2 regions of the Gracilibacillus salinarum genome follow, and region 1 is predicted to be linked to the other one. Evidence: a T-box and tRNA genes for the amino acid it is inferred to sense, from the RefSeq annotation. Region 1 holds a T-box; the other holds one or more tRNA genes.
The links. A T-box is a leader RNA that pairs with one kind of tRNA and senses whether it is charged. The one in region 1 lies ahead of metG (methionine--tRNA ligase), so its partner is inferred to be a tRNA-Met.
Positions count from the first base shown of each region.

Region 1 (6,425 bases):
GTTCCATATCCCTGATTCCACCACTTGGGTCCTATTGAATAGCTTACCTCACAGTTTTCAGTGGCATTATCAAACTGATAGAGATCGATTTCGCCGATAAGTTCACGGCTGTCTTTCAACATAATTCCCCAGTAACAAAAATCTTTATTTCCGTATTGGCCGACTATCTTTTCCATTCTCTCCATGGTCTCCGATACTTTTTTATGTGCTGCGTTGATCCGATTGTCGGCTACCCGTTCGTCTGAAAGCCAGTGGTCAAACACACTTTGCACATCTGTAAGTGCTAATCTTCTAAGTATTAAACGATTTGTTTCTATGATTGGGGTTCCTAAATAGTTGATCATTTAATCACCTGAACTATTGTAAGTATTTTTTTAACCTCTCCATATTTTCTGCCAAAAACAAAGCATTTTTTTCAATTCCTCTACGTTTACACCAGCCGATGCTATTGAAGGCATCGGTAAATCGATAAAAAGGAAGGACATTTTCAAGATTAATCAATGGTCTAACACTGGTGTAGCCTTCTTGGTATGCGTGATATAAGCGATCATCATAACTTAAATAATCGCGATACAGTTTAGTAAAATCAATTTCTGTTGAACCAAATCTTACGCTCTCAAAATCTATTACTCCTGAAACATTGTCATGATCAACAATTATATTGGCTGGTCGAAAATCCATGTGGATGAAACTTGGTCCATCCGGTGAAGGTAGTTGTTGTTTCATCACTTCAAATTTATCAATGGCTCTCTTATATAATTGTTCATCTATAACGCCCCTTACATCTTCAGCAAAATTCAAGAATTGCTGTTCGATGAAACTGGACCATTGCCAAAATTCATTTTTAATACCCGTTAATTTTTGCTCGGGAGGAGGTTGAATAGCATGCATTTCAGCATGAAGAACTCCAATCTGGTACGCTATTGATGGTGTAGATTTAGAAGTTAATGGCTCTCCCTTTAATTCAGATAATAAAAAAACACCCGTACACTCCTCATCACCTGTCCAATAATCTAGCATATCAGGGGTTGAAACGCTTCCTTTTAAGATTTTATAGGCTTCTAGCTCGCGTTGAAACTTTAAAGTTGTAAAAGGAATTTTCAAATAAACATTTTCACCAGTATACAAATTACATTTATATACGGTTGAACTTGAACTATGAGAGTCCTCAACTTCATTCATTGTTCGCACTCGTAATCCAAATTGATCAATGGCTCGATTTAACACCGCACTTCCCCCTCCCTGTAAAAAATAGCAAAGCTGGTTATTTTCTATTTCTCGAAAAACCAATCAATGCAATAATCAAACAAAACATACTAACAGCCCAGGCAACGCCGGCTATACCGATTCGAAAGGAAATCTCTTCGGATGCCATGGGATGATTGTAGTCAAAACCAATAGCCTGCAGTGCAAAATATACGGAAATAATCAATGAAAAGAAGTGTAACAATGTCCATATGTATCCGAAGCTATTATGCTTATTTTTTATCCAAAGGAACAATGTAACGATAAGAGCGATTCCCATCACAATTGAAAAACCAGCAATTAACAAGCCGATTACTTCCTGTTCTAATGGCATAAAATTACACCTCCTCAAATCCAGAAATCCCACGCATGACGTATCATTAATTTTTTTCTAAACGATTTACGTATTTGATTAAAAAATACAGCATGATCCACGGAAGAATAAATTTTGTAGCCCATTCTATTACATTAGGTATGATGGATGACGTATTTATGCCAAAATAAGGGGGGATGAACAAAAGAACAAATAAAGTGATAAGAGCTATGATTACATTTTTCATATTAAACACCTCCTTGCACTCTTTTTGTTTTTAACGCTGGTTCAATCTAAGATGTACATATGTTTATTTTAACATAATATTCCAATAGATAGTTTGAAATATAGAAATTCATCTCTCTTTTTTCCAAATCAGATAGAAAGAGCTAACTCTTTTACGAAAAGTTAGCTCAAGATTTACCAAAATAACACTATCCCCAAGCCGTTTATTAGAAAACTCCGCATTCGCCTCGTCTGTTAGTAAGTTTCTTATACTTGGTACATACTTTTTCACAACGTCGAACTTCTTCATTGCTAAAATTTTCCTACACTATAAAAAAGACTGGGCTTTTAATTTTTCAACCTCTACCTCAATTGTTGCTACATCAACCCTTTCGAATAGTGGTTTCACATGTTTTAATTTGGAATCATATCTTTCAATTGGTTTCCATTGAAATTCCGATATGTTTAAGCTCTCTTTTATTTCACTACTTGAAAATGGAAGAAATGGACTTAATAACTGAGCCATATTTGCAATGATATATACACAAGTGGCTAATGTATTATTACATTCTTCAGGAGAATCTTTCACCTGAACCCATGGCTGTTGATGATCAAAATACTTATTGGCATGCCGGATATATTCAAATAAAATATCCAATGCTTGTTTGAAGTGCGTTTCTTCGATCAGCTTACCTATCTCAGTATACAAATTCTTAATTTCGTCCTTGATAGACGCATCCACTTTAGCGTATGGAATTCTTCCATCAAAAGATTTTTCAATAAATTTTAACGTTCTATTGATGAAGTTACCATATGCACCTAATAGTTCGCTGTTATGACTGTAGACAAACTCTCTCCACGAAAAATCGGAATCTCTATTCTCAGGAGCGTTTATTGTTAAGAAATAGCGTATGGAATCTGGATGATATTTCTCAAGCAGATCCGGTACCCATACTGCCCAATTTTTGCTTGTAGACAGCTTCTTCTTTTCAACTGTTAGATACTCATTGGAAACAATATGAGTAGGCAAAGCTTCAAGCTTTACCCCTAACAAAATCGATGGCCAAATAATCGAATGAAATGGAATATTATCCTTCCCGTGTATATAATATGAGATTGTATCTTTACTCCAGAAAACGGAATCATCTCTTTTATGTTCTTTCGCCCATTTTCTACTGACTGAATAATAGCCTGATACAGCTTCAATCCACACATAAAATTTTTTATCTTCATAACCATGTACTGGTACCGAAACGCCGATTGGCAAATCACGTGATACAGCACGGTCATGCAATCCTTCTTTCAAATATCTTGCCGTTAATTGGTTTGCATTGTCACGCCACAAACCATTACTCCTAGCGTTATCAGCATACTGTTGTAACGGTTCTTGAAATGTACTTAATTTAAAGTAGAAGTGTTCAGTATTTCTTGTAGTTGGAACATCGCCGCATAGTTTACATTTCTTATCACGAAGGTCTAATGGTTCTAAGATTTTGGAGCAATGATCACACTGATCCCCTCTTGCATCCTTTACACAATTCGGACAAAGCCCCTCCACAAATCGATCAGGTAAAAACTGGTCACACGTTGTACAATATGCCTGTTCCACCGCTTTCTGATAAATTTTTTCGTTTTCTACTAATTTCAAAAAGATTTCCTGAACAGTTTTATGATGATGTGCAGAGTCGGTACGCGTATAACAATCATAGGTGAAACCAAGCTTCTCAAAGCATTCACTAAATTCCTCATGGTATTTATCAGCAATTTCCCTTGGAGTCACACCTTCCTGCTTTGCTCTGATTGTAATAGGAGTTCCATTACAGTCGCTTCCTGAGACATAAAGGACATTATCCCCCTTTGCTCTGTAATATCGTGCTAAAATATCTCCTGATAATAAACTGGCAATATGCCCTAAATGCATGGAACCATTTGCATAGGGCCAAGCCCCTCCAATGAATACGTTCATATCACTACCTCCTTTTAATCTACAAAAAAAACCTCGCCCTAAGACAAAAACGCTTGTCAAAGGACGAGGTTATACTCGTGTTACCACCTTTTATTTACTAATCACTCACATGATCAGCCTCGATAAGTACGGAACATTACATGCTCTTATACCCTGACATTTATAACGAGTGCCAAATCTCGTCATAACCTAACTTCAAAAAAGTTCAGCTATGCAGCTCAGAGACCATGTTCAATTAACGAATCCTTGCTTCTTTTCAGCTGCCGAAGCTCTCTGTATAAGGATGAACATTAATTTACTCTTCTCTTCCATGCCTTTTCCATTTAATATTACCTTATTATTACATTTTCTTTTGGATAAAACAACATCTGATTTTATTATTGTACATTTTTATTTTATAAAGTGAGACTTCAATCAGTTGGGATATTACGCTGTGATAAAATTCTTCCGTATTATTTTTACGAGGAAACCCTAATATAATACCCATCTGGATCAATCAGCCTAAAATCAGATAATCCCCACGGCCTTTCTTTTAATGGAGTTTCTATCTTATAATCTGTTGATAACACTCTTTCATATGTTCCTTCCAGATCCTTAACTTCCAGGACAATTTCAACACCTTTACCATTTGGCTGGTTACCTTCTGTTTTTAATGGATGTGACTGTTCAAGCTTCTCCAACTTCGCAAGTCCGATTACGACATTTCCGTTTGTAATTGGAGTATACTTTTCATTTATACCAGAAGGTGCTGTAAAACCAAGAACCCTTTGATAGAAATGAACGGTTTCTTCTATATTTTTTACGAATAGCTCCAGTCTTAGCTTCATGATACACCACCATTTTAAAATTTTGCCAAGCTTCTTTCACTCAAAACCATCACCAGTCGTCCGCTCATAAAAAGTAACAAACCAATCAAAATTATGTATAAATGCACGATGAAGCTGATCAAATCTCTTGTCAAGCTCGCTTCTGGACAAATAGTTTTGATGTTCCATTTCAACGATACTGTCTTCTAATGATAATAGATTTCTAATTACGTTCACTAAGTATCCTCTTTGCTCTCCTTCATAATCTCCTTGAACAACAAGGTCTAGTAATGCTCCCCTTACTTGCTTTACCTCAGAAAGCATCCCCTCTAAATCCCCTGCATCAAAGGACACAGCGTCCTTACTAATTAACCATTCGTTCAAATATAGGCAGGACATACTCGGTACTGTCTATTGTCAGATTTACATCATTATTAGCTGAATCTTTTTCATAGGTTGCTTTAAATTCACTTAAAACTTCTTCATAGCTCTTCCCATTGAATAAGATTTCGTCAGGTTTATAAGCATAACTTTTGTTGATACTGAAAGGCGAGTAGGGATAAAACCAATTCATCGAAAAAAAGATAATAGCTACACCAATTCCCACCAGTACCAGACTGACGCTTTTTCGCTTTACGCTCATTTCAACTTCTCCTTACTCTCATTACAGTTTGATATTACGTTCCTCTTTATTTGATCAACCCCTCATCTTCTTGCTCAGCTTCCATTCTGTCGGCATCTATATTCTTTTGAAACCATAATTCCTCAATAGACTGATAAGCTACTTTTATAAATAGAATAACAACTATCAAAAATAAAATATCCATTAAAATATTAAAAAGATATTGAATATAAATACCGATGAATGGGATATCTGATAGCAAAGGTAAATCCATTTCACCTATCTTATGGATACCGAATACTAATATTAAAGTTATAAGTATCTTAACTAAGTCATTGTATAGATTATTCAATTGGTACCCCCCCCTTTTTCATCTTTAAACCGTCGTCGCCGAGGATGTTGCTGCCTGGTCAGCTTTCACACAATCAATCGCAACAACGAGGGCAATAATAACGCTCTCCATTTCTTCCTTTATTACTTGAACCTTGTAGCTGTCTCCCCACGAGAACCACTCTTTGCCAACTTCAGCTACCGTTTCCCCATGCTGCAGCACTTGAAAATCCATATCCCACCAATTACCATGTACTTCAATCCCTGCTGCATCAATTGTATATCGCGCTTTTAAGGAGGAAAATTCCTTTTTGATCGTTAATACCTCCTGACCGTTTACCTCCACCAAAAATTTTGGCAAAAAGCTGAACGGCTTTTTCGTAATGCATGCGATTTGATCTCTCGCTGTATTCAGTATGGAGAAAGTCTTTGGCACTTTCATGAAGCTTCCCTCCACATCATATACATCATTCTCCTGCTCATCTTTCACTGTGAATTTTTCGCTTAAACTGAACACTTTTTGTTTTATAAAAAGCTGTTTCATCCTATTCCCTCCTAGTGATTTACATGAAGTTATCCTCATAAATAACTTCCCCATCATTATTCAATCCTCGTAATGTTCTTGCTTTATAGTCATCTTCCATGTCGTTCCAATGAAATAAGAACATGCGATGATCTTTTAATTGATACGTTAACGTTTCAATATCTTCTCCAGGTACGCCTTTTCCTCTACTATCCGCTATTGACACATCCAGTTCTACTCTGCTTATTTCCGGGTTGGTCACAATACCATAATATTGCATCAACCTGTAATCTTCATTAATCAAGGTACCACCCCAGGAATAGTTAATATCTTGATCCTCTTTTATCTCTTCCCCACCAGCACCGCTTCCTGGTCCCCAGAAAATGCCGGCATGT
Region 1 covers NZ_CP095071.1:1,807,773-1,814,197, forward strand. The annotation lists gene MUN87_RS08475 (GNAT family N-acetyltransferase) at 1-344, opposite strand, end outside; gene MUN87_RS08480 (phosphotransferase family protein) at 358-1,227, opposite strand; gene MUN87_RS08485 (hypothetical protein) at 1,265-1,579, opposite strand; gene metG (methionine--tRNA ligase) at 2,112-3,749, opposite strand; T-box leader at 3,806-4,069, opposite strand; gene MUN87_RS08495 (VOC family protein) at 4,208-4,576, opposite strand; gene MUN87_RS08500 (hypothetical protein) at 4,613-4,939, opposite strand; gene MUN87_RS08505 (hypothetical protein) at 4,920-5,198, opposite strand; gene MUN87_RS08510 (hypothetical protein) at 5,245-5,529, opposite strand; gene MUN87_RS08515 (LURP-one-related/scramblase family protein) at 5,554-6,051, opposite strand; gene MUN87_RS08520 (hypothetical protein) at 6,071-6,425, opposite strand, start outside.

Region 2 (6,425 bases), 1.7 Mb from region 1:
AAGTAGTCGGAGCCCTTTTATGGGTGACGGCGTACCTTTTGTAGAATGGACCGGCGAGTTACGATCCCCTGCAAGGTTAAGTGGAAGACACGGAGCCGGAGCGAAAGCGAGTCTGAATAGGGCGTTTTAGTAGGTGGTCGTAGACCCGAAACCGTGTGATCTACCCATGTCCAGGGTGAAGGTCAGGTAACACTGACTGGAGGCCCGAACCCACGCACGTTGAAAAGTGCGGGGATGAGGTGTGGGTAGGGGTGAAATGCCAATCGAACACGGAGATAGCTGGTTCTCTCCGAAATAGCTTTAGGGCTAGCCTCAAGGCATGTATGTTGGAGGTAGAGCACTGATTGGACTAGGGGCCCTTACCGGGTTACCGAATTCAGTCAAACTCCGAATGCCAATCATATTACCTTGGGAGTCAGACTATGGGTGATAAGGTTCATAGTCGAAAGGGAAACAGCCCAGACCGTCAGCTAAGGTCCCAAAGTATACGTTAAGTGGAAAAGGATGTGGCGTTGCACAGACAACCAGGATGTTGGCTTAGAAGCAGCCATCATTTAAAGAGTGCGTAATAGCTCACTGGTCGAGTGACGCTGCGCCGAAAATATACCGGGGCTAAACGTATCACCGAAGCTACGGATTGATCTACGATCAATGGTAGGAGAGCGTTCTAAGTGCAGTGAAGTCAGACCGTGAGGACTGGTGGAGCGCTTAGAAGTGAGAATGCCGGTATGAGTAGCGAAAAAGAAGTGAGAATCTTCTTCACCGAATGCCTAAGGTTTCCTGAGGAAGGCTCGTCCGCTCAGGGTTAGTCGGGGCCTAAGCCGAGGCCGAAAGGCGTAGGCGATGGACAACAGGTTGATATTCCTGTACCACCCAATTCCGTTTTGAGTGATGGGGGGACGCAGAAGGATAAGGAATGCGCACCATTGGATGTGTGCGTTGAAGCAGTAAGTGAGTCAGATAGGCAAATCCGTCTGGCAATCACAAGCTGTGATCAGGAGGGAAATATAGTACCGAAGTTCCGGATTTCACGCTGCCAAGAAAAGCCTCTAGCAAGGAAAAGGGTGCCCGTACCGCAAACCGACACAGGTAGGCGAGGAGAGAATCCTAAGGTGATCGGGAGAACTCTCGTTAAGGAACTCGGCAAAATGACCCCGTAACTTCGGGAGAAGGGGTGCTTCTTTTGCGAGAAGCCGCAGTGAAAAGGCCCAAGCGACTGTTTAGCAAAAACACAGGTCTCTGCGAAGCCGTAAGGCGAAGTATAGGGGCTGACACCTGCCCGGTGCTGGAAGGTTAAGGGGATGCGTTAGCATTAGCGAAGCGTTGAACCGAAGCCCCAGTAAACGGCGGCCGTAACTATAACGGTCCTAAGGTAGCGAAATTCCTTGTCGGGTAAGTTCCGACCCGCACGAAAGGTGCAACGACTTGGGCACTGTCTCAACGAGAGACCCGGTGAAATTATACTGTGCGTGAAGATGCGCATTACCCGCGACAGGACGGAAAGACCCCGTGGAGCTTTACTGTAGCCTGATATTGAATGTTGGTACAGCTTGTACAGGATAGGTGGGAGCCTGAGAAACGTGAGCGCTAGCTTACGTGGAGGCGCCGGTTGGATACCACCCTGGCTGTATTGACCTTCTAACCCAGAACCGTGATCCGGTTCGGAGACAGTGTCAGGTGGGCAGTTTGACTGGGGCGGTCGCCTCCTAAAATGTAACGGAGGCGCCCAAAGGTTCCCTCAGAATGGTTGGAAATCATTCGCAGAGTGCAAAGGCAGAAGGGAGCTTGACTGCGAGACCTACAAGTCGAGCAGGGACGAAAGTCGGGCTTAGTGATCCGGCGGTACCGAATGGAAGGGCCGTCGCTCAACGGATAAAAGCTACCCCGGGGATAACAGGCTTATCTCCCCCAAGAGTCCACATCGACGGGGAGGTTTGGCACCTCGATGTCGGCTCATCGCATCCTGGGGCTGTAGTCGGTCCCAAGGGTTGGGCTGTTCGCCCATTAAAGCGGTACGCGAGCTGGGTTCAGAACGTCGTGAGACAGTTCGGTCCCTATCCGTCGTGGGCGTTGGAAGTTTGAGAGGAGCTGTCCTTAGTACGAGAGGACCGGGATGGACACACCGCTGGTGCACCAGTTGTTCTGCCAAGAGCATCGCTGGGTAGCTACGTGTGGAAGGGATAAGTGCTGAAAGCATCTAAGCATGAAGCCCCCTCAAGATGAGACTTCCCATCACATAAGTGAGTAAGATCCCTCAGAGACGATGAGGTTGATAGGTTCGAGGTGGAAGCATGGTGACATGTGAAGCTGACGAATACTAATAGATCGAGGACTTATCTATATAACATGTTTCAACGGTGTTGTTGATGTCAAAAATTCTTATCTAGTTTTTAGGGTGCAACCCTAAAACACAATAGTCTGGTAGCGATAGCGAAGAGGTCACACCTGTTCCCATGCCGAACACAGCAGTTAAGCTCTTCAGCGCCCATGGTAGTTGGGGCTCGCGCCCCTGCAAGAGTAGGACGTTGCCAGGCTGTTATATACTCTATAACACCTATAGAGTAGCAACTTAATATTTTTATTACCGCGGGGTGGAGCAACGAGCAACACATCCACCGAATAAACTGCGAGTAACCTCGAAGCATCACACATCTAAGAATAAGCTAGAAGATGCAGAGGTCATTATAGGTGAAATCATATTTATCTATAGAACAACAATTTAATATTATTTTTTATTATCGCGGGGTGGAGCAGTCTGGTAGCTCGTCGGGCTCATAACCCGAAGGTCGCAAGTTCAAATCTTGCCCCCGCAACCAAATTTTCTTATTACGTTGAAATATGATATACATAAGAAAATGATTGTAGTGCCCAATGGGTACATTTAAAATGGTCCGGTAGTTCAGTTGGTTAGAATGCCTGCCTGTCACGCAGGAGGTCGCGGGTTCGAGTCCCGTCCGGACCGCCAGTTTATGACTAACAAACCTTAAGTATGGTAGCTTAGGGTTTTTTTGTTTGTCTAAAATATTCTTTTTTAAAATTATCATTACATATAAAGCAAGACTTATCAGGATGTTAGCGTCTGTTTACTCTCACTTATCTTCTTTGTGATATACTTGAAGCTTGAAGTGGGAGTCTTACAGATGGTTAGAACGTGATAATAGAGGTTCATCCTGTCACCAACGATAAAGATTTGGTATGATAATTTTAGGTTGCTTTTTGGAGGTGCGGGCATGGAAGAGTTTGACTTTATTCAATCGATCAAGCCAGCGTATTATCGTCAATCATCTGTTATTAAGGGCATCGGTGATGACGCTGCTATATTGAGACATACCAATAGCGATATTATAATGACAATGGACACAATGGTTGAAAACATTCATTTTAACGAGAAGACAGCTGCACCGTTTTATATCGGCTACCGTGCACTGGCAGCAAATATAAGTGACATTGCGGCAATGGGAGGAAAACCAGTCTCCTATTTAGTGTCTGTGACAGTGCCTGACCGGTGGGCACCACAAGAACTGCAAGAAGTTTATAAAGGTATGAAAGAATTAGCACATGCTTATCAAATGGATTTAATCGGTGGTGATACTGTTTCTGGTGATCAACTAAGTTTATCGATCACCGTATTAGGAATAGTGGACAATGGTAAAGCTAGATATCGTAATACTGCGAAAGAACATGATATAATCTTTGTAACTGGTACGCTTGGTGATTCCGCATACGGCTTACATCTTTTACTCAACGAACAAGCACAAGAAGGCTCGCAATATTTTATTAATCGGCACCAGATGCCAACCCCAAGAGTCTCATTTATCAATCAATCTGTTCCAATAGAACGGATGGCGTTAAATGACGTAAGTGATGGTATTGCAAATGAAGCCAATGAAATCGCAGCGTCTTCACATAAAGGGCTGCTGTTGGACTATGATCGAATCCCATATCACGAGTTACTTGCAAAGTATTCACCAGATAATCTGTATCAATGGATATTGAGTGGTGGAGAGGATTTTGAATTATTAGGCACAGTTCCACTTGAAGATTGGGATAGACTGATGGATTATGCGAATGCTACTGGCACTATGCTTACTGCAATCGGTACGGTAGTAGATGATGAAAAATATAACGGCAAAGCCTGGTTACGATATCAAGGTGATTTAAAAATCTTAGATAAATCAGGTTATACACATCTGAAAAGGTGATAACATGGAAGAATATATATTTGAAACAGCAACTGAAGAAGAAACGAAACGATTGGCCAGTAAATTAGCTACTTTACTGAGACCTAATGATGTCATTACGCTTGAAGGTGATTTAGGCGCTGGAAAGACAACTTTTACTAAGGGACTTGGTGCGGGCCTGGGGGTTACCAGAACAATTAATAGCCCTACATTTACAATTGTAAAAGAATATCAAGGTGAAATCCCACTGTACCATATGGATGTTTACCGTCTGGAGAATAGTGAAGAAGATATCGGATTTGATGAATATTTTAATGGAGATGGAATTACGGTTGTCGAATGGGCACATTTTATCGAAGAATTTCTACCTGATGAGCGATTGGCGATTCAGATGAAAAGGATAGATGAAACGAAACGGAAGATTATTTTTCAGCCCGTTGGTCATTACTTTCATTCCGTATGTAAGGAGTTATATTAATGAATGTGTTGGCGATAGATACTTCCAATCAGATATTGGGAGTAGCGGTGAGTTCAAATGGAGCGATAAAGGCGGAATATACAGCTAATGTAAAACGTAATCATTCGATCGGTTTAATGCCGGCTATAGACTATGTGATGAATCAAGCTGGGTTAAGCCCTGATCAATTAGATCGGATTGCCGTCGCGAAAGGACCAGGCTCTTATACCGGGGTCAGAATAGGATTGGCAACGGCCAAAACAATGGCATGGACATTGCAGATTCCAATAGTGGCGATTTCGAGTTTAGCGTTACTCGCGCATAATGCAAGATATGCAAAAATGATGGTTTCTCCTTTTTTTGATGCACGAAGGGGTCTGGTGTATACCGGGTTATACGAGTATCAACAGGGTCATTTACAAGAATTGACGGAGGACCAGAATATCTTAATGGAGCAGTGGCTAGAAGATTTAAAACAACGTGCACAACCAGTACTTTTTCTAAGTCAGGATTTAGATAAACATCAGGAGTTGATACAAGAAAAACTCGGGGACTATGCGCACTTCCCTTATGCAGTGGATAATCTTCCGCGTCCAGGCGTCCTTGCTTTATTGGCTGCAGATTATCAGGAGAGCCATGTCCATGAGTTAACGCCGAACTATATTAGGCTTGTAGAAGCTGAGGCAAATTGGTTAAAGGAACAAGAGAAAAATGTCTAGTGTAGAATTTCGCAAAATGGAACCAGAAGACTTACATGCGGTTAAAGAAATAGATAAGCGTTCCTTTTCGGTACCTTGGCCAGATGATATCTATGATCAGGAATTATTCAAAAACACTTATGCACATTATTTTGTAGCTGTTGTGGATAAGAAGGTAGTCGGTTTTTGCGGCGTGTGGATGGTAATTGATGAAGCACAAATTACGAATATTGCGATTGATCCGGATTACCGGGGAAAAGGATACGGCAAAGGATTATTTCAGTATGTGATCAATTACGCAGTTGCCAGTGGGATTATACAATTATCATTAGAAGTACGTGTTTCTAATCTGGCTGCACAGAAAATGTACAAGAAATTCGGTTTACAACCTGGTGGTATACGTAAAAACTATTATACTGACAACCAGGAAGATGCTTTAGTATTGTGGGTGAGTTTATGAGTGAATATATTTTAGGAGTGGAGACGAGCTGTGATGAGACAGCGGCGGCTATCATTAAGGACGGTACCGAAATTGTATCGAATGTAGTAGCTTCCCAAATTGAAAGCCATCAGCGATTTGGTGGGGTGGTACCTGAAATAGCTTCCAGACATCATGTTGAACAGATCACACTCGTATTAGAGGAGGCTTTTGTGAAGGCTGATTTAACAATAGATGATATCGATGCGATTGCAGTGACAGAAGGTCCCGGTCTTGTTGGTGCACTGCTTGTTGGTGTGAATGCGGCAAAAGGTTTAGCCTATGCTCACCAAAAACCGTTAATAGGCGTCCATCATATTGCTGGTCATATTTATGCAAACCGTTTAGAAAAAGAATTTGCATTCCCATTATTAGCGTTAGTTGTTTCCGGTGGTCACACGGAGCTAATCTTAATGAGAGGTCATGGAGAATTTGAGATTATTGGTGAAACGCGAGATGATGCGGCGGGAGAAGCATATGATAAAGTAGCCCGGACGCTCGAATTGCCGTATCCAGGCGGACCAAAAATTGATACCTTGGCACATCAAGGTGAAGAGACGATTGACTTTCCTCGTGCCTGGCTGGAAGACGATTCATTTGACTTTAGTTTT
Region 2 covers NZ_CP095071.1:3,551,561-3,557,985, forward strand. The annotation lists rRNA gene MUN87_RS16640 (23S ribosomal RNA) at 1-2,341, shown strand, start outside; rRNA gene rrf (5S ribosomal RNA) at 2,418-2,534, shown strand; tRNA gene MUN87_RS16650 (tRNA-Met) at 2,740-2,816, shown strand; tRNA gene MUN87_RS16655 (tRNA-Asp) at 2,889-2,965, shown strand; gene thiL (thiamine-phosphate kinase) at 3,231-4,202, shown strand; gene tsaE (tRNA (adenosine(37)-N6)-threonylcarbamoyltransferase complex ATPase subunit type 1 TsaE) at 4,207-4,659, shown strand; gene tsaB (tRNA (adenosine(37)-N6)-threonylcarbamoyltransferase complex dimerization subunit type 1 TsaB) at 4,659-5,357, shown strand; gene rimI (ribosomal protein S18-alanine N-acetyltransferase) at 5,350-5,796, shown strand; gene tsaD (tRNA (adenosine(37)-N6)-threonylcarbamoyltransferase complex transferase subunit TsaD) at 5,793-6,425, shown strand, end outside.
Region 2: it encodes a tRNA-Met, which carries the amino acid that the T-box ahead of metG (methionine--tRNA ligase) is inferred to sense. The anticodon was not compared.